One region of the Neorhizobium phenanthreniclasticum genome, then DNA from elsewhere that is predicted to be linked to it. Evidence: predicted binding sites of a transcription regulator. Region 1 holds the regulator's gene; each other region holds the start of a gene.

What was found. The regulator PhoB, encoded in region 1, activates phosphate uptake and scavenging genes when phosphate is short. The targets are predictions, from matches to a motif close to TGTCATNNANCTGTCAT.
Region 2: the regulator PhoB is predicted to act here: its motif matches at 2,755-2,771, upstream of ABK249_RS31165 (bifunctional 2',3'-cyclic-nucleotide 2'-phosphodiesterase/3'-nucleotidase).
Region 3: the regulator PhoB is predicted to act here: its motif matches at 2,141-2,157, upstream of ABK249_RS26405 (alkaline phosphatase).
Region 4: the regulator PhoB is predicted to act here: its motif matches at 1,150-1,166, upstream of ABK249_RS06895 (DUF2794 domain-containing protein).

The regions. Positions count from the first base shown of each region.
Region 1 covers NZ_JBEAAL010000009.1:34,557-39,200, forward strand. Annotated here, with positions in the region: gene arsK (arsenite efflux MFS transporter ArsK) at 1-687, shown strand, start outside; gene ABK249_RS14405 (winged helix-turn-helix domain-containing protein) at 773-1,462, opposite strand; gene phoB (phosphate regulon transcriptional regulator PhoB) at 1,476-2,162, opposite strand; gene phoU (phosphate signaling complex protein PhoU) at 2,205-2,918, opposite strand; gene pstB (phosphate ABC transporter ATP-binding protein PstB) at 2,961-3,752, opposite strand; gene pstA (phosphate ABC transporter permease PstA) at 3,788-4,644, opposite strand, start outside.
Region 2 covers NZ_JBEAAL010000042.1:9,807-14,450, forward strand. Annotated here, with positions in the region: gene ABK249_RS31145 (PadR family transcriptional regulator) at 1-329, opposite strand, end outside; gene ald (alanine dehydrogenase) at 536-1,654, opposite strand; gene ABK249_RS31155 (Lrp/AsnC family transcriptional regulator) at 1,810-2,271, shown strand; gene ABK249_RS31160 (PilZ domain-containing protein) at 2,364-2,702, shown strand; gene ABK249_RS31165 (bifunctional 2',3'-cyclic-nucleotide 2'-phosphodiesterase/3'-nucleotidase) at 2,828-4,644, shown strand, end outside.
Region 3 covers NZ_JBEAAL010000027.1:24,177-28,820, forward strand. Annotated here, with positions in the region: gene ABK249_RS26400 (hypothetical protein) at 1-229, opposite strand, end outside; gene ABK249_RS26405 (alkaline phosphatase) at 345-2,084, opposite strand; gene ABK249_RS26410 (ribonuclease D) at 2,582-3,205, shown strand; gene ABK249_RS26415 (DUF817 domain-containing protein) at 3,205-4,104, shown strand; gene ABK249_RS26420 (hypothetical protein) at 4,162-4,644, shown strand, end outside.
Region 4 covers NZ_JBEAAL010000003.1:158,456-163,099, forward strand. Annotated here, with positions in the region: gene ABK249_RS06890 (DUF1223 domain-containing protein) at 140-889, shown strand; gene ABK249_RS06895 (DUF2794 domain-containing protein) at 1,187-1,576, shown strand; gene ABK249_RS06900 (GNAT family N-acetyltransferase) at 1,578-2,135, opposite strand; gene ABK249_RS06905 (Bax inhibitor-1/YccA family protein) at 2,243-2,980, opposite strand; gene ABK249_RS06910 (ABC transporter permease) at 3,214-4,644, opposite strand, start outside.

The DNA of each region.
Region 1 (4,644 bases):
TGGGTCGGGAGACTGCCCCGCGACGTGCCCGAACCACGGGCATCAGTAAATCAATCCGGAGCGATGGCCGTTCAGCCTGAAGCCGGCCCCGCGTTCAGTGGCGTCTTTATTCTGATGCTTGCGGGCTTTGCCCTGGAAGGATTCGTGCTGGCCTCCGTGCTGGTCCACATGGTTCCGCTGCTGACAGCACTTGGGCTTGGCACGGCAGGCCTCATGGTCTCCACCCTCTTCGGTCCCTCGCAGGTCGCCAGCCGCCTCCTGAACATGATCTTCGGAGGGCGCTTGTCACAGACGGTGCTCGCCGTGATCTCCGCGGGATTGCTCGCCGTCGCCCTTATCGTCCTGATGGCGACAAGTCCGTGGCTCCCCGGTCTCATCGCATTCGCGATCCTGTTCGGTCTGGGATCGGGGCTCGCAAGCATCGTCGGGGGAACGCTTCCACTGGAGCTTTTCGGAAGGCACGGTTATGGCGCACGGCTCGGCTGGGTGACCGCCGCACGCCAGTTTTCCTCAGCACTTGCCCCCTTTGCGTTCGCTGTCATGCTGGGAACTTGGGGGGTCGGCCAGGCAGTATCGATCAGCATTCTGGGAGGCGCGGCGGCCGTCGGCCTGTTCGGAGCGATCGCCTTCGCCCGCTACAGAGCAACAAGACCAGCAGCTGGACCTTTCGGTGGTTCGCAGGCCTGACAAGACACGACAAACAGGAGATGCAGGCCCCTCGGCGAAGCCCTAAAGAAAAGCAGCATAGGCCTTCCAACGATCGCGAGAAAATTCAGACGTCGCCGAGGGCGTAGCCCGCTCCGCGGACGGTCCGGATCACCTGGTCAGCCTTGCCCAGGCTGATGCCCTTCCGGAGGCGACCGATGTGCACGTCGACGGCGCGCTCGTCCACGGTTGCACCATCACCCCAGAGCGACCTTTTCAGCTCCGTCCGCGAATAGACCCGTCCCGGATACCGCATCAGGAACTCGAGAAGCCGGAACTCGGTGGGGCCGAGCCTGACTTCCTTCTTCTGCCTGTGGACCCTGTGTGCTTCGCGGTCGAGGGTCAGGTCTCCGACCCTGATCATATGGCTCAGAAGATTCGGATGCATGCGGCGAAGAAGGTTCTTCACCCTTATGGCAAGCTCGACGGAGGGGAATGGCTCTACGAGGCAGTCATCCGCGCCGGCAGCGAGACCCGTCAGCCTGTCGCTCTCGCTTTCCGCCGGAACAAGCAGGACCACGGGCACCCGCATCGTTGCTGGTTCGGTACGAAGTCTTCGGCAGATCTCGATGCCATTCAGCCCCGGAAGGGACGAACTCAGCACCAGTACATCGGGAAGGCTCGAAACCAACCGCTCCATCAGCTCGGAGCCCGCCGAAAGCAGCGTCACGTCGAAACCTTCATCGACAAGGGAGAACCGCAGCACTTCGCGCAGCGTTTCATCGCCATCGATCACCACGACAACTCGCGCTCCCATCGCGGTGCTCTCCCTAGTGTCCTTCCATCGAGTATCCGGCGCCGCGGACGGTGCGGATGACATCCTGCATGTTGGAGAAGTTGAGCGCCTTCCTGAGGCGTCCGACATGCACGTCGACGGTGCGCTCGTCCACATAGATGTCGTGGCCCCACACCCCGTCGAGAAGCTGCGAGCGCGAGAAGACCCGGCCGGGCGCGGCCATCAGGAATTCCAGAAGCCGGAACTCCGTCGGGCCGAGCCGCACTTCGCGGCTCTTGCGATGCACCCTGTGCGTCTCCCGGTCCAGCTCGATGTCGCCGCAGCGCAGGACGCTCGACAGCACTTCCGGACGCGCGCGCCGCAGCATCGCCTTCACTCGCGCCATCAGTTCCGGCGTCGAGAACGGCTTTACGACATAGTCATCGGCGCCGGTCGCAAGCCCGCGGACCCGTTCGCTCTCCTCGCCGCGCGCCGTCAGCATGATGATCGGCAGTCGCTCCGTCTCCGGCCGCATCCTCAGCCGCCGGCAGAGTTCGATGCCGGAAACACCGGGCAACATCCAGTCGAGGATCAGAAGATCCGGCGTGCGTTCCTGAAGCCTGATCTCGGCTTCATCCCCGCGCAGAATCGTCTCCACCTCATAACCTTCCGCTTCAAGGTTGTAGCGAAGAAGCACGCTCAGCGCCTCCTCATCCTCCACGACCGCGATCTTCGGCTGCATTCCGTCTTAGCTCCGTCACCATTCCATCGTCATTCGGCGCCATTATTCCGTGATCGCGCCGAGCGTGTTCGACGTATCGTCCTTCGGACGCTCGCCTTCCGGCTGGGCGCCGGTCGTCATGTAGTAGATCGTCTCGGCGATGTTGGTGGCGTGGTCGCCGATACGCTCGATGTTCTTGGCACAGAACAGAAGATGCGTGCAGGTGGTGATGTTGCGCGGATCTTCCATCATGTAGGTCAAAAGCTCGCGGAACAGGGACGTGTACATCGCGTCGATTTCCTCGTCGCGGATGCGGATCGCCTCCGCCTTCTCGGCCGAACGGCTAGAATAGACGTCCAGCACTTCCTTCAGCTGCGTCAGCGCCAGGTCCGACAGGTGCTCGATGCCGCGCGCGAGCTTGCGCGGCACACCGGTGCCCTGCACCGCGATCACCCGCTTGGCAGTGTTCTTGCCGAGGTCGCCGACCCGCTCCAGATCGGAGGCGATGCGCAGCGATCCGACGATGTCGCGCAGGTCGCCCGCAACCGGCTGGCGGCGGGCGATCGTCACGATCGCCTTGTCGCCGATATCGCGCTCGGCATGGTCGAGGATCACGTCGTCGGAGATCACCTTCTGGGCAAGGGCGGCATCGGAATTGACCAGTGCCCGCACTGCATCCGCGCACATCTGCTCCGCAAGCCCGCCCATCTCCGAAATCCGGCGGCTCAGATATTTCAGTTCGTCGTCATAGGCAGACAGGATATGTGTCGAAGACATGGTCTTATCCTCAGATTGTCAGAAAGGGCCCGCAACCGGCGATCAGCCGAAGCGGCCCATGATGTAGTCCTGCGTACGCTGGTCATCCGGATTGGTGAACATCTTGTCGGTATCGTTCTCCTCAACCAGGTTTCCGAGATGGAACATGGCAGTGCGTTGCGATACGCGGGCCGCCTGCTGCATCGAGTGCGTCACGATGACGATCGTGAAGTTTTCGCGCAGTTCGTGGATCAGCTCCTCGACCTTGGCGGTGGCGATCGGATCGAGCGCCGAACAGGGTTCGTCCATCAGGATCACTTCCGGGCTGACGGCAACGGCGCGCGCAATGCACAGGCGCTGCTGCTGACCGCCGGAAAGGCCCGTACCTGGGCTGTCGAGACGATCCTTCACCTCGCCCCACAGTCCTGCCTTCTGCAGGGCCGAAGACACGATATCGTCCAGCTCCGACTTCTTTCGCGCCAGACCATGAATGCGCGGGCCATAGGCGACGTTCTCGTAGATCGACTTCGGGAAAGGGTTCGGCTTCTGGAACACCATGCCGACCTTGGCGCGCAGCTGAACCGGGTCCACCTTGGGATCGTAAATGTTCTCCGAGTCGATCGATATGTTGCCCTCGACACGGCAGTTGGCGATCGTGTCATTCATCCGGTTGATGCAACGCAGGAACGTCGATTTGCCGCAGCCCGACGGACCGATGAAGGCTGTCACGGACCGAGGGCGGATATCGATATTGACATCCTTGATGGCGTGCTTTTCGCCGTAATAAACCTGCACGTTACGGGCGGAAATCTTCGGTTCATTCATGAGTGGAGCTTTCGTCGGCGTCGTCGTCATCGTCGTTGAGATATTATTCATCATTACACACCCCTTTACCAACGGCGCTCGAAGCGGCGGCGAAGAATGATTGCGACCAGGTTCATTAGGATCAGGAATACCAGAAGCACGATGATGGCACCGGACGCACGTTCGACGAATGCCGGGTCGCCGCGCTGCGTCCAGTTATAGACCTGGACCGGAAGCGCCGACGCCGGATCGAAGAAGCCATCCGGCGGACCGGCGGGATATTCGCGCACGAAGGCGACCATGCCGATCAGCAGCAGAGGCGCAGTCTCCCCGAGAGCTCGGGCCAGCCCGATGATCGTCCCCGTCAGGATACCGGGCATCGCCAAGGGCAGAACATGATGGAAGATGGACTGCATCTTCGATGCGCCAACACCTAGCGCTGCGTCGCGGATAGACGGTGGAACGGCCTTGAGGGCGGCGCGAGTGGCGATGATGATCGTCGGCAACGTCATCAGGGTCAGAACAAGCCCCCCCACAACCGGCGCCGATTGCGGCAGACCGAAGAAATTGATCAGTACGGCAAGGCCCAGAATACCGAAGACGATCGAGGGAACCGCGGCAAGGTTCGAGATGTTCACCTCGATCAGATCGGTGAAGCGGTTCTGCGGCGCAAATTCCTCAAGATAGATTGATGCAGCCACGCCGATCGGCAGCGACAGGACGAACACGATCAGCATCATATAGGCGGAGCCAATGACCGCAATCCCCAGGCCCGCCGCTTCAGGCCGGGTATCGGAGGCGTCCGGCGCCGTGAAGAAGCTCCAGTTGAAACGGGTCGTCAGAATGCCCGCCTCCTTGAGCTTGTCCGCCAGCATCAGTTGTTCGGGGGACGTATTGCGGTCGAGCTTCGCGCTCTCCATCGTCACGCGCCCCTTGTAATATC
Region 2 (4,644 bases), on a different contig from region 1:
TCGAGATAGGTGAGCGTCGGATAGATGACGCCCGGGCTCGGCGCGTAGAAACCGTAAGTCAGGTCCTCGATGTGCTTGATGATCTCGTAGCCGTGGCGCGGTTCCTTCTCGATCAGGGCCAGCACAACAAGACGCAGATCCCCCTGCATCAGGAAACGGCCGATGCGACCGTCGCCCTCGTCACCGAAACCGCGACCGCCGCCCGGTCCCCCACGGCCGCCAAACCCGCGACCGAACCCGCCACCGCGCATGGCGAACATTTCCTCGAAGCCTCTTCGGTCGCCGCGTTCACCGCAGCCGTTCCGTCCATCAAATTTGTGTCCAAACATCGTTTTCTCCTTCAGACTATCTTTCGATATATCTAAAGATAGTCTATTGGTCGATTTCGTCAACAACTTCGATATATCGAAATTATATCTTGCTGATTTTAAAAGCAGAAAAAGCGCCAATAGAAGCCTGCCGGCGCTTTTTTTACGGGTCAGCGATCAATCAGCTCGGTGATTTACAATGTCTTAGATATATCGAAATCTACCGCTCACGCCACATTCAGCAGGCTTTCCGGCGCAAAGGCCTCGTAGCCCAGCGCTTCGGCAACCGCCCGGTTGGTTATCCTGCCCTTATGGACGTTGAGGCCGTTGCGCAGGTGCTTGTCCTCGGCAATCGCACGCAGGCCACGGTCGGCAAGTGCCAGGCCATGCTGCAGCGTCGCGTTGTTCAACGCATGGGCAGAGGTGACCGGCACGGCGCCCGGCATGTTCGCCACGCAATAGTGCACGATGCCGTCGACCTCGTAGGTCGGCTCGGAATGGGTCGTCGCATGCGAGGTCTCGAAGCAACCGCCCTGGTCGATCGCGACGTCGACCATGACCGCGCCCTGCTTCATGCCGGAGAGCATCTCGCGGCTGACCAGCTTCGGCGCGGCGGCGCCTGGAATGAGAACTGCGCCGATGACGAGATCGGCCGAGAAGACTTCCTCTTCCACCGCGTCGATGGTCGAATAGCGGGTATGGACGCGGCCGTTGAAGATATCGTCGAGTTGGCGAAGCCGCGGCAGCGAGCGGTCGATGATGGTGACATCGGCGCCGAGGCCGGTCGCCATCTTGGCCGCATGCAGGCCTACGACGCCGCCGCCAATGACCGCGACCTTGGCCGGCAGAACACCCGGCACGCCGCCGAGCAGGATGCCGCGACCGCCATTGGCTTTCTGCAGCGCGGTGGCACCCGCCTGGATCGCCAGGCGCCCGGCGACTTCCGACATCGGGGCCAAAAGCGGCAGTCCGCCGCGCTCGTCGGTCACCGTTTCATAGGCGACGGCGGTCACGCCGGATGCGATGAGGCCCTTGGTCTGTTCCGGATCGGGAGCGAGATGGAGATAGGTGTAGAGGATCTGGCCTTCACGGAGTTCAACCCATTCCGTCGGCTGGGGCTCCTTGACCTTTACGATCATGTCGGATTTTTCGAAGATCTCTTTCGCCGTGCCGACGATCCTGGCGCCGGCGGCGACATAGGCGGCATCGTCCGCGCCAATCCCGGCGCCCGCCTTGGTTTCGATCAGGACCTCGTGGCCATGGGCCACATATTCACGCACCGCGCCGGGCGTCAGGCCCACACGATATTCATGGTTTTTGATTTCCTTCGGGCACCCGACACGCATACAGCGTTCCTCTCAGTTTGGCGGCTTTCGCCGGTTGACGTTCCCAAATCCAGAAAACCAGAGAATCGGTGAAATGTCCTTGCGAAGAGGAATTGCGGAAATACCATTTTTCGCGGATTATTGCGTCTTGAAAGAGATTTTCGAAGGATATTCGAATGGGCAACCTGGATACCATCGATCTTGCGATCATGCGAACGCTTCAGGACAATGGCCGCATCTCCAATGCGGACCTGGCCCAGCGTGTCGGCCTGTCGCCTTCCGCCTGCTCGCGACGGCTCGATATCCTTGAAAAGAACGGCACGATCAGCGGCTATCACGCACGCCTTTCCAACAAGGCGCTCGACTACAAGATGATGGTGATCGTGCATATTTCGCTGTCGGGCCAGTTCGCCAAGACGCTCGCCGAATTCGAGGCGGCGGTGAAGCTCTGCCCCAACGTGCTCGTCTGCTACCTGATGTCGGGCGAATACGACTATATCCTGCGCGTCGCGGCCAAGGATCTTGAGGATTACGAGCGTATCCACCGCGACTGGCTATCGGCCCTGCCCCACGTGGTGAAGATCAATTCGAGCTTCGCGCTGCGCGAGATCATCGACCGTCCCAATGTGGGACTGTGACCGGAATCGCTCGACTTTTACGGATCACCCTAAACGCGCCTCAACCTGTCCCTGATATGGAGTTTGGCTGAGAACGGCAATTGAGGGATGTCATGCTCAGCAAGACCATCGGGATGAAGACCCGCAGCGCAGCCCGCCAGAAGACGCGCATCTATGGCACGGTCAAATATTATCATCAGCAGGCAAAGGGGCGCGTCGTCGATCTTTCCGCCACCGGCATGGCGCTCGACCTCGGCGGACCGTTTCACGCTGCCAACGGTAGCCCGGTCAAGATCGAAAGCGAAGAACTCGGCATTCTGGAAGGCACGGTGAAATGGTGCCACCGCGGCCGTCTCGGCATCCAGTTCCGGCCGAACTCGAATGCAGCGGCCCAGGTCTCCTCCTGTTTCCGCTTCTTCCACAAGGAAATCAGACCAGTCATCGCCCGGTGACATCGCAAGGTCGGCGCGTTCGCCGACCATCGGCGAACCATGCGATTTCCCCTGTCATTTTACTGATGCAAGCGCGTGCGATTGCGCTAAGCTGATCTCGCAAAAGACCCCAGAGGGAGATATCCATGTCGTTTCTAGCCGGCTTTCAACCCATGACCCGCCGTTCACTTCTCGGCGGGATCGCTGCGTCTTCGGCGCTCGTGATGCTGCACCCGTTCGCCGCCCGGGCAGCCGCCAACCAGGCGCATCTGCGCATCATGGAAACGACCGATATCCACGTTCACGTCTTCCCCTACGATTATTACGCCGACAAGCCGAACGATACGCTTGGCCTTGCCCGCACCGCCTCGATCATCGACGCGATCCGCGCCGAGGCCGGCAATTCCATGCTGATCGACAATGGCGACTTCCTGCAGGGTAATCCGATGGGCGACTACATCGCCTATGAGCGCGGGATGAAGGATGGCGACGTGCATCCGGTCGTCAAGGCGATGAACGTGCTCGGTTACGATGCCGGCACGCTCGGCAACCACGAATTCAACTATGGCCTCGACTTCATGTTCAAGGTGCTCGCCGGCTCCGGCTTCCCTTGCGTCTGCGCCAACCTGACCAAGGGCCAGCTCGCCTCAGACCCGAAGCAGGACGAGCTCTTCCTGAAGCCCTACGTGATCGTCGAGAAGCAGATCCGTGACGGCTCCGGCGCGACAAGCCCGGTCAAGGTCGGCTTCATCGGCTTCGTACCGCCGCAGATCATGGTCTGGGACGCCAAGAACCTCGAGGGCAAGGCTCAGACCCGCGACATCGTCGACGCCGCCAAGGCCTGGGTGCCTGTCATGAAGGAGGAAGGCGCCGATATCGTCATCGCGCTGTCCCACTCCGGCATCGACGGCAGCGGGTTGAGCGACCGAATGGAAAACGCCTCGCTTTATCTGGCGGGCGTCGATGGCATCGATGCGGTCTTTACCGGCCACCAGCACCTCGTATTCCCCGGCCCGAAGGATTTTGAAGGCATTACCGGCGCAGACATCAAGAAGGGCACGCTGATGGGCAAGCCGGCCGTCATGGGCGGCTTCTGGGGCTCGCATATGGGCCTCATCGACCTGCTGCTGGAAAAGGACGGCAAGAGCTGGAAGATCGTCGACTTCACCACGGAGGCCCGGCCGATCTATCATCGCGACGAGAATCGCAAGATCGTCGCGGACGTGAAGGACAAGGCGGAGGTCACCGCTGCCGTCAAGGACGAGCACGAGGCGACGCTCGCCTATGTCCGCCGCCCGGTCGGCAAGACATCCGCGCCGCTCTATTCCTATTTCGCGCTGGTCGCCGACGATCCGTCGGTGCAGATCGTCTCGAACGCCCAGACCTGGTACATCAAGGACATGCTGAAGGAAGGCCCGTACAAGGACTATCCCGTCCTCTCCGCGGCGGCTCCCTTCAAGGCCGGCGGCCGTGGCGGCGCGGAATATTTCACCGACGTACCGGCAGGCGATATCGCCATCAAGAACGTCGCCGACCTCTATCTTTATCCGAACACAGTGCAGGCCGTGCTGATCACCGGCGAGCAGGTGAAGAACTGGCTGGAAATGTCGGCCGGCATGTTCAACCAGGTCGAGGCCGGCGCCAAGGACGCGGCGCTGCTCAACAGCGCCTTCCCGTCCTACAATTATGACGTCATCGACGGCGTCACCTACCAGATCGACCTGTCGCAGCCGGCCCGCTTCGACAAGGACGGCAAGCTGATCAATCCGGATGCCCACCGCATCGTCGATTTGCAGTTCGACGGCAAGCCAATCGATCCGGCTCAGAAGTTCGTGGTCGCCACCAACAACTACCGCGCCGGCGGCGGCGGCAAGTTCCCGGAAATCGCCGGCGACAAGGTGATTTTCGTGGCGCCTGACACCAACCGCGACGTTGTCGTCCGCTATATCGTCGAACAGGGCAC
Region 3 (4,644 bases), on a different contig from region 1:
CTGCTTTCAGCGGTGGCGCCATGAAGCCGCGCATCGCAACCGGCTTTCCGGCAAGCTCCTTTACCTTTTCGGAGAATTCGAGCCCCAGAACGCTGATCTTGCCGTAGAGCTCATCAAAGGTCAGGTCATCGGAAGCTTCGCCCCTGCCCCCCATCATCAACAATGGCAGACCGGCCACGAAACCCAGTGTCCGACGGCGGCTCAATTGCGCCCCAAACGACTTTTTCATGCCGCTCTCCCTCAATCCAGATCACGTTACTTATCTTCTTCTTTCCGACCGGCAAAGCAAGCGGCCAAAGGAAGCGGCAGGCGGCACGCCAAATGGGCATGCCGCCATTGCCATTCTAGTTCGTCTGCTTCACGCCGAGCGCGAAGGCGTCGGCGAGGACCTTGTAGACGTCGCTCTGCTCCATGTAGCCCTTGAAGTTCTCCGAAGCGGGACCGGTTGCCTGCAGCACCACGTCATCGACCGTATGGGCGCCCGAGCTCGCATCCTTCGGCAAGTTGCCCTGGACGAAGACTGCGCCGGGAACATCCTTGTACGCCTCGTTCGCGACGTATTCCTTCTTGTCGTTCTGAACAGCCGGGCTGAACGGACCGTCGAGCTTCGGGCGGAAGGTCTCGTAATGGTCCGGATAGTTGCTGACGAACATGGCAAGACGCTTCGTCACGTCGACGCTGTCCGGATAACCGTCCTTGTTGGCATCGACATAGTTCGGGAAGCCGCGCACGCCGACCTTCTCGCGCATTTCGGTTCCTTCAGCATCATCGTCGATCATGCCCACAATGGTGATGCCATGCGTATGGTCGCCGGTCACGACGAGCAAGGTATCCGGGTTCCTGGCGACGAAATCCTTGGCCACACCGACCGCCTGATCGAATTCGATCGTGTCAACGACCGCACGTTCATTGTCGAGCGGATGCGTCATCTTGTCGATGTTGGCGGCCTCGACCATCAGGAAGAAGCCTTCCGGGTTCTTCGAGAGCTGATCGATCGCCGTCTTCGTCATTTCGACGAGGCCCGGCTGATTGGGGAACTTGCCGACGGTGCCCTTCTTGAGGATTTCCCGGTCGAGGGCCACATCCATGTTGCCGGTGTGGAAGAGGCCGAGGATCTTGTCCGCGTTCGTGGCGGCGGCCAGTTCGTTCTTGTCGGTCGCAAGCTTGTAGCCTGCATCCTGGAACATCTTGATATAGTCCTTGTCGTCCTTGCGCTTGGAGCCATTCGTCGCCTGCGGAAGGAAATAAGCGGATCCGCCGCCAAGAATAACGTCCGGCTTCACGTCGAGCATCATGCCGACGATCTCTGCCTTGTCGTCGCGGCGACGGGTATGCGACACGACGGCTGCCGGCGTTGCATCTTCGATTTCCGAGGTGGCGACGATGCCGATCGACTTCTTCGTCTGACGGCGCAGCGCCTCGCCGATGGTCTCGACGCGGGGATCGTCCAGAGTATCCGCGGTGCGATCGGCGTAGACGCCGAGCGAATTGATGGCACCCTTGTGCCCGGTCATGTAGGCCGACATGGTATTGGCGCTGTCGGTGGTGATCGAGTCGGCTGCCGAGGTGCCGATGAAGGCCATGCGATCGAGATCGTCCATATTGAGGCGGCCGTTGGCCTTGCCTTCGGTCATCCCCTTGGACATGAGGCGAGCGGCAGTCCGGTGCGCCACGGAAAGACCGTCGCCAAGCATGAAGATGATGTTCTTCGCCTTCGGGGTCGTACCGGTGTTATAGACGTTCCAGGTAACGCTCTTCGTTTCGGAGCCTGCGGAAACCTCAACCTTGTAGTCGCCTGCATTGGCAATCGTCAGACCGCGCAGGATGACGGCAGAGCCGGCAACCTTGTCCTTCACCTTCTCTTCGGCGACGAACTGGACATCCTTGCCGAGAACGGCCTTGTAGTCCTGGCCATTGACGGTGATCTTGACGTCCTCCGGCTTCACGACGCTGCTGAACTCAACCTTGAAGTCGAAAGGGGAGCCGGCGAGGATCGTCGCACGATCCAGCGGATAGACGGTAGCGGCCTGGGCAGCACCGGCGAGTGCGGTCGAAACGACCAGGGCAGCAAAAAGCTTGCGCATAGTAAACCTCACGAAAAGTTCAAAAGGGAAGGCGAGGATTGCTATATCGGCGGCCCGTGACACGCACGTGACGTTATCGCCATATCGTTCGGCGGACCCGGACGAGTCCGTCCGACGCAACAACGTGTCGATCAAAGGGTATCGGAGGAGAAGGCTGAAAATAGAAAAGCCTGGCGCGGGAGGAGGATGCGCCAGGCTTTAAACTTGATCGACAACTGGGAGGAGGAGGTGTTGTCGATCCGTATCAAGCGACACTGGGAGGAGGAGTGCGTCGCTCGATGACTATTGATATAGGATAATCGATTAAGCGTGCCAATCCATTCTGTTGCAATGCAGCAATGCATTCAGCGCAAAGCTGAGTATTTGCTCAGGCTTGAACTTGTCGCTCGGCAGCAGGCTTTTCGGCGGTCCGGGCCTCCCCCTCCCGAAGATGACGGTATCCTTGGCGAAAAACGTGGTCTATAGCGGATGGCCGAACATAGGCGACGGAGACGGACATGGCAGAGATTCGATATCATGAAGGCGATATTCCGGCGGCTGATGCAGCCCGCTACACGGGTGCTATCGCCATCGATACGGAAACACTCGGCCTCGTTCCGCGCCGCGACCGGCTCTGTGTCGTGCAGCTTTCGCCGGGCGATGGCTCCGCCGACGTGATCCGCATCGCTGCAGGCCAAAGAGAAGCGCCGAACCTTGTCGCCATGCTTGCCGATCCGTCCCGGCAGAAGATCTTCCACTACGGCCGTTTCGATATCGCCGTTCTGTTTCAAACATTCGGGGTGACCACGACACCCGCCTTCTGCACCAAGATCGCCTCGCGCCTGACACGCACCTATACCGACCGGCACGGCCTCAAGGACAACCTCAAGGAACTGCTCGATATCGACGTGTCGAAAGCGCAGCAGCAGTCCGATTGGGCTGCGGAGGTACTCTCGCCGGCGCAGCTCGAATATGCCGCTTCCGACGTGCTGCACCTGCACGCACTGCGCGACAAACTGAACGAGCGGCTCGTGCGCGACAAACGCCTCGAGTTTGCCCAGGCCTGTTTCGACTTCCTGCCGACCCGGGCAAAACTTGACCTGCTCGGTTGGGAAGAGACGGACATCTTCGCCCACAGCTGATGGAACGGCGTTCCCCAGAACGTCCTCCGGCGCATGAGACGGGGCCTTATCTCGAACCGCTGCGCCTTCTCGTTCGCGGTGTGCTGGCGCCACTTCCCTGGTGGCTTTCCGAGTTCATCCTTTTCGGCCTGAAACAGGCCTGGGCCTGCCTGTTCGCGGCGATTATGCTCACCCTGCTGCTCGTCACCAAGCTCGTCTGGCAGCCGGACTGGGCGCTTTACCGCTACGATTTCCTGTTCATCGCTGCACTGGCAATCCAATTCCTGTTTCTGCGCTTCAGGATGGAAAGCTGGGACGAGGCCAAAGTTATCCTAGTCTATCACATCACCGGCACCGTCATGGAAATCTTCAAGGTGCATATGGGATCATGGGCCTATCCGGAACCCGCGATCATTCAGATCGCCGGTGTGCCATTGTTTTCCGGCTTCATGTATGCCTCCGTCGGTTCCTTCATGGCGCGCACGATCCGCATCTTCGACATGCGCTTCACCCGCTATCCGCCAATGTGGCTCACCGGATTGCTGGCGATTGCGATCTACATCAATTTCTTCAGTCATCACTACCTGCCGGATCTGCGTTATCTTCTGTTCGCAGCAACTGTCGTCGTCTTCCGGCGCGTCGACATCCATTTCACGACAGACCGGACGACACTGCGTATGCCGCTGGTCGTGGCAGCGTTCCTCTCATCCGCCTTCCTGTGGGTTGCGGAGAACATCGGCACGCTGACCGGGACCTGGATCTATCCGACGCAGAAGACCTGGCATGTGGTTTCATTCGGCAAGCTCGGATCCTGGTACCTGCTTCTTTACGTCAGTTTTGTGCTGGTCACGCTGGTCCTCAAGCCGCGGCCTCCAACTCTCGTTGGGACAAGTCCTAATCAGCCGGCAATAATTCGTTAACCTTCGAAACCTATCGTCGCCTCCGGCATATCTCTCAATGAGACCGGATAATCGGGCATGTTGCTTCCAACACAGCAGACCTACGGACTTGCGGCAACCAACGCGATGCAATCGATGCTCGACAGCATCGAGGAACAGCGCAAGGAAGAGGAAGCCGAACGGTCCGGCAAGGAACGCGATCCGGTCACGGAGGCGCGGGTCAGCGCCAGCGAGGAGGCCAAGCGCGCCAGGGAGAAGATTACCTCCGCGCTGTTCGGCACCAACCGCACAGATCCCAACGAATTGAAGATCGATCTCATCGACCGCCTGGCCAAGAAGCTCGGCCTCGATACCGACGAGGCCCGCTCGAACTATCGGCTGGGCGAAGCGCTTGAAGATCTGCTCAAGCCGATGGATCTGAGCCAGATCAGCAAGTTGGAGGAGGATCTCGGGCTCAAGGATATCGGCATCTCCATCAAGACGCTGCTGGCGGCAATCCAGAATCCCTACGGCGACGACAACCAGCGCCTGATGGACGCCTTCACCAAAAAGGCCAATGGC
Region 4 (4,644 bases), on a different contig from region 1:
TCCTCACCCCTTCGTGACTTTCTCTTGAGGGGGCGGGACGGTTACCTTCCGCCATCCGATCCTCCAGGCCATTCGATTGTTCTTGATCACCAGGGGCAATCGTGGATAACAGTTGCCCTGATAAAAAGGTCTGCCACCCATGCTGTTCCGTCTCCGCTCCATTATCGTGCTTGCGGGCCTGCTTTATGCGGGCGTCGCTCCGGCGGGGGAGGTAAGGGCGCCGAAGGGCGTGGTCGAACTTTTCACGTCTCAAGGTTGTTCCTCGTGCCCTCCGGCGGACGCCACTTTAGGTGAGCTGGTGGCGCAGGGCGATATCATCGCGCTCTCCTATCACGTGGACTATTGGAACTATCTCGGCTGGACCGACACGCTGAGCTCGAAGGAAAACACCGAGCGGCAATACGGCTATGCCAAGACATTCGGCCGCAGCGGCGTTTATACGCCGCAGGCGGTCATCAACGGTCGGGATCACGTCAAGGGCAAGGATCTCTCCATCATAAACGGCAAGGTGAAGGAACTCCGCGAGACGGACAAAGGGCTCATCGTACCGGTCACGGCTGCCATGCGCGGCGACGAGATCGAGATCGAGATCGGCGGAGGCAAGGGGCAGGCCGATGTCGTCGTCGCCTATTTCACAAAACGTCAGCAGGTGGAAATCACAAAGGGCGAGAACAGCGGCAAGACCATGGACTACTGGCACAGCGTCTATGACGTGCAGTCGGTCGGGACGTGGAACGGCCAGAGCATGAAACTCACGCTGCCGGGCAAGCTGATGGGCAAGTCCAAGAAAGACGGCTGCGCAATCCTGTTACAGACGTCCGGTCCGGGTGGTGAGCCGGCGGCAATCCTCGGCGCAACGATCCTGATGGCCGGCCGCAAGAAATACTGACCGCGAAGCGGTTCGTCGGCTCACTGTGCTTTTCGGAATAAGGTGTCGGCGGCCCGGTCCAGGAACATTGGGGGGCTGGGGGTAAGGGTCAATGCACCAGACCGGGCCATATGGCGCTGAAATCGCGCCAACCAACGCGGAGCAATCTCGCTTCGAAATCGGGCACTGTTTTGTTCGAAATGGGGCAAGAATAAAAACGTATGAACGCGCATGAGGCTGGCTTCGGCCCGGGGTTGATTTTTTAAGGCTCTCGGGCACACTGTCACATCTCCGACATCTAGTGATTTGGGAGCCTTGATGACCGATCAGCCGGAATTGCCCGGGGGAGAAAGATCCCAGGATGCAGCCGTCGTCGTCAATCTCAGCGAATACCGGCAGAGCCGCGATCCAGCTCCGGTGACGTTTCACCGGCGCGAGCTTGACGCGATCTTAAAAATCTACGGCCGCATGGTCGGAGAAGGGGAGTGGAAGGATTACGCGATCGACCACCTCAAGGATCGGGCGGTCTTTTCCATCTTTAAACGGTCGGGCGAGACGCCGCTCTTCCGGATCGAGAAGAATCCCAAACTGGCCAACAAGCAGGGCGCCTACTGTGTGCTCAATACGCACGGTATGACCCTGAAGCGCGGCCACGAACTGCCGCAGGTCCTCAGGGTCTTCGACAAGATGCTGAAGCTCATCGACTGATCTATTCGGTGAAGAGCGTCCCGGGATAAACAGCCGGGTCGGGGCTGGTCGTGGTACCTTCGCCCAGTGCAATCTGCATCATTACCGTGTCCAACCATCTGCCGTGCTTGAAGCCGGTGCCCTTGAGCGTGCCGGTCAGTTCGAAGCCGAGGCTTTGATGCAGTGCTACGGAAGCCGGGCTCGCGCCACCGATGACGGCCACCATCTGCCGGAAGCCGAGAGCGGTGCAACGGGCGAGCAGTTCTCGCAGAAGCGCCTTTCCCACGCCCCGGCCACGGGCTGCCGGAGCGAGGTAGATCGAATCCTCCACCAGCCAGCGATAGGCGGGGCGGGTCCGGAAGGCCGAAGCGTAGGCATAGCCGAGAAGCGTGCCTTCCTCATCTTCGGCGGCGATATAGGGATAGGCCCTGGCCCTGATCGCCTCGTAACGGCTCGTCATCTCGGCCTGGTCGGGCGGGATGATCTCGTAACTCGCGATGCCGTTCAGCACGCTGTCGCGATAGATTTCGGTGATGGCGGGAAGATCGGCTTCTGTAGCGTCGCGGAGGCGGAAGGTCATTGGCGGGCGGGTTTGTGGAAGGTGACGATCGAACCTATGCCGAGGCGCGCGAGCGGGCAATAAAAAAGCGGCCCGCAGGCCGCTTTTTCAGTTCTTGTTCCACGCCGTTATTCTTCGCGATTGCCGAGGAACTGCAGCATGAACATGAAGAGGTTGATAAAGTCGAGGTAGAGCGTCAGGGCGCCCATGATCGCCTTGCGGCCCATGACTGCGACCTCGTCACCATCATAATACATTTCCTTGATCTTCTGCGTATCGTAGGCGGTAAGACCTGCGAAGATCAGGACGCCGATCACCGAGATGGCAAAGCCCATCGCAGAGGACTGCAGGAAGATGTTCACGATCGAGGCGATGATCAGACCGAAGAGGCCCATGATCAGGAACGAGCCGAAGCCGGACAAACTCTTCTTGGTCGTGTAGCCGTAGAGCGACAGGGCGCCGAACGAGGCCGCGGTGACGAAGAAGGTCTGGACGATGCTCTGGCCGGTGAAGACTAGGAAGATCGAGGACAGCGACAGGCCCATCAGCGCGGCATAGATCCAGAAGGTCATCTGCGCAGCCGGGACGCTCATCTTATGGACGCGGAAGCTCAGGAAGAAGACCATCGCCAGCGGAGCCAGCATGACCACCCACTTGAGCGGAGAAGCATAGAGAAGCTGGGCGAAGGCCGGATTGGAAACCGCCAGAGCGTAGGTGCCATAGGCAGCTACACCGGTGATCGCCAGACCGAGAGCCATCAGGTTATAAACCCTGAGCATGTAGGCGCGAAGGCCTTCGTCGATCATGGCACCGGATTGGGCGCGGGTCTGCGCCATTCGGTTCTGGTAGTTGTTGAAGTCAGCCATTGTTTCCTCTTTAAGCTCCGGAATTATTCACGGTGTCGGGCCCCCTTTTTCAACAGACCCAGGCGCCGCTGCGGAGCTCCAGCAAGCCTGCTGTCAATATGATGTGAGATCGATTTACATACAAGAGGCGTGAGAAGCGAAAACGCAAACCAAAGCGGCGATTTAGCAACCTATGGGACGCTTTGACAGTAATTTGATCCGAGAGTTAACGGAAAATGCTACCGATGCTTGAATCAGAGCTCCCGAAGGACCGGCGCGGCCTTTTGGCCGAGGATGCGCCAGGTGCCTGCAAGCCCGATTCCGACCGTCAGGACCAGTGAGACAACGAGCGTGACGACTGCGACATCGGGCAGGAAGGCCGACGGTATCTTCATGATGCGGCTCACGACGAACCAGGCAGAGATGCCGCCGGCGAAAAGGGCGAAGACGGCGGTCGCGGCGCCCAGGATCATGTATTCGTAGCTGAAGGCGCGCATCAGCATGTTACGGGTGCCGCCGAGGGTCTTGAGGATGACGGCATCATGGGTGCGGGCCCGGTTGCCCGCGGCGAGGGCGCCGGACAGAACCAGGACCGAGGCGATGAGCGCGACAGCCGCTGCGGCGCGGATCGCCGTCGCCAGCTGACCGACGAGCCGGTCGACAATGTCGATCGCGTCCTTCACCCTGACGCTGGTGATGGTCGGATAGGCATTGGTCACGGCCCGGAGGATAGAGGCCTCCTGCTGAGCCGTGGCGGAGGGATCGGTCAGCGTGGCGAGCCAGGCATGCGGAGCGCCACGGAAGGTATTGGGCGAGAAGACCATCACGAAGTTGATGGAGAGCGATTCCCATTCCACCTGGCGTAAATTGGCGATGCGAGCCGTGATGTTGCGGCCGAGTACATTGACAGTGACGGTGTCGCCGAGCTTCAGGCCGAGTTCGCCGGCTTCTTCCGCCGAGAAGGAGACGAGCGGCTCGCCGGAGTAATCGGCCGGCCACCACTCGCCTGCCGTCAACGTCGAATTATCGGGCAGCTTTTCCTCGTAGGTGATGCCGCGGTCACCGCGCAGCACCCAGCGCCCGGCGGGCGGCACATTCATCTGCGTCACGTCCTGACCGTTGAAGGCAAGAATGCGGCCGCGCAGCATCGGCACCTGGGTCACTTCTCCTTCAGGCATCTGCTGTTTCAGGATATTCAGGAAACCATCCCGTTCGGCCCCCTGAATATCGACGAAGAAGAAGTTCGGCGCCTGCCGGGCGATCTGGCCTGTGAGCTGCCGGCGCATGTTGCCGTCGATCAGCGCCAGCGTCACGAGGAGGGCAAGACCGAGACCCAGCGACAGGACGACGGAGGGCGTGAGAGCGCCGGGCCGATGGATATTGCCGATCGCAAGCCTCAGGGCCGGCGAGTTCACGCGCGGGCTTCTTCTCGCGAGGGTGGCAATGAGGACGGCGACGAGACGAAGCAGAATGAAAGCGCCTGCCACCGCGGCCAGGAAGACCGAGGCGATGAACCTATCCTCGGCCGAGGCGATCGAAAGCGCGGCGAGGGCAGCCAGCGCCAGACCCGCGGCGATAATATAGGGCCAGGAGGGCAGGCGTGTGTTGTCGAATGTCTGTTCGCGGAAGAGCGCTGTTGCGGGCACTTCACGCGCATGACCAAGCGGCAGTATCGCGAAGGCGAA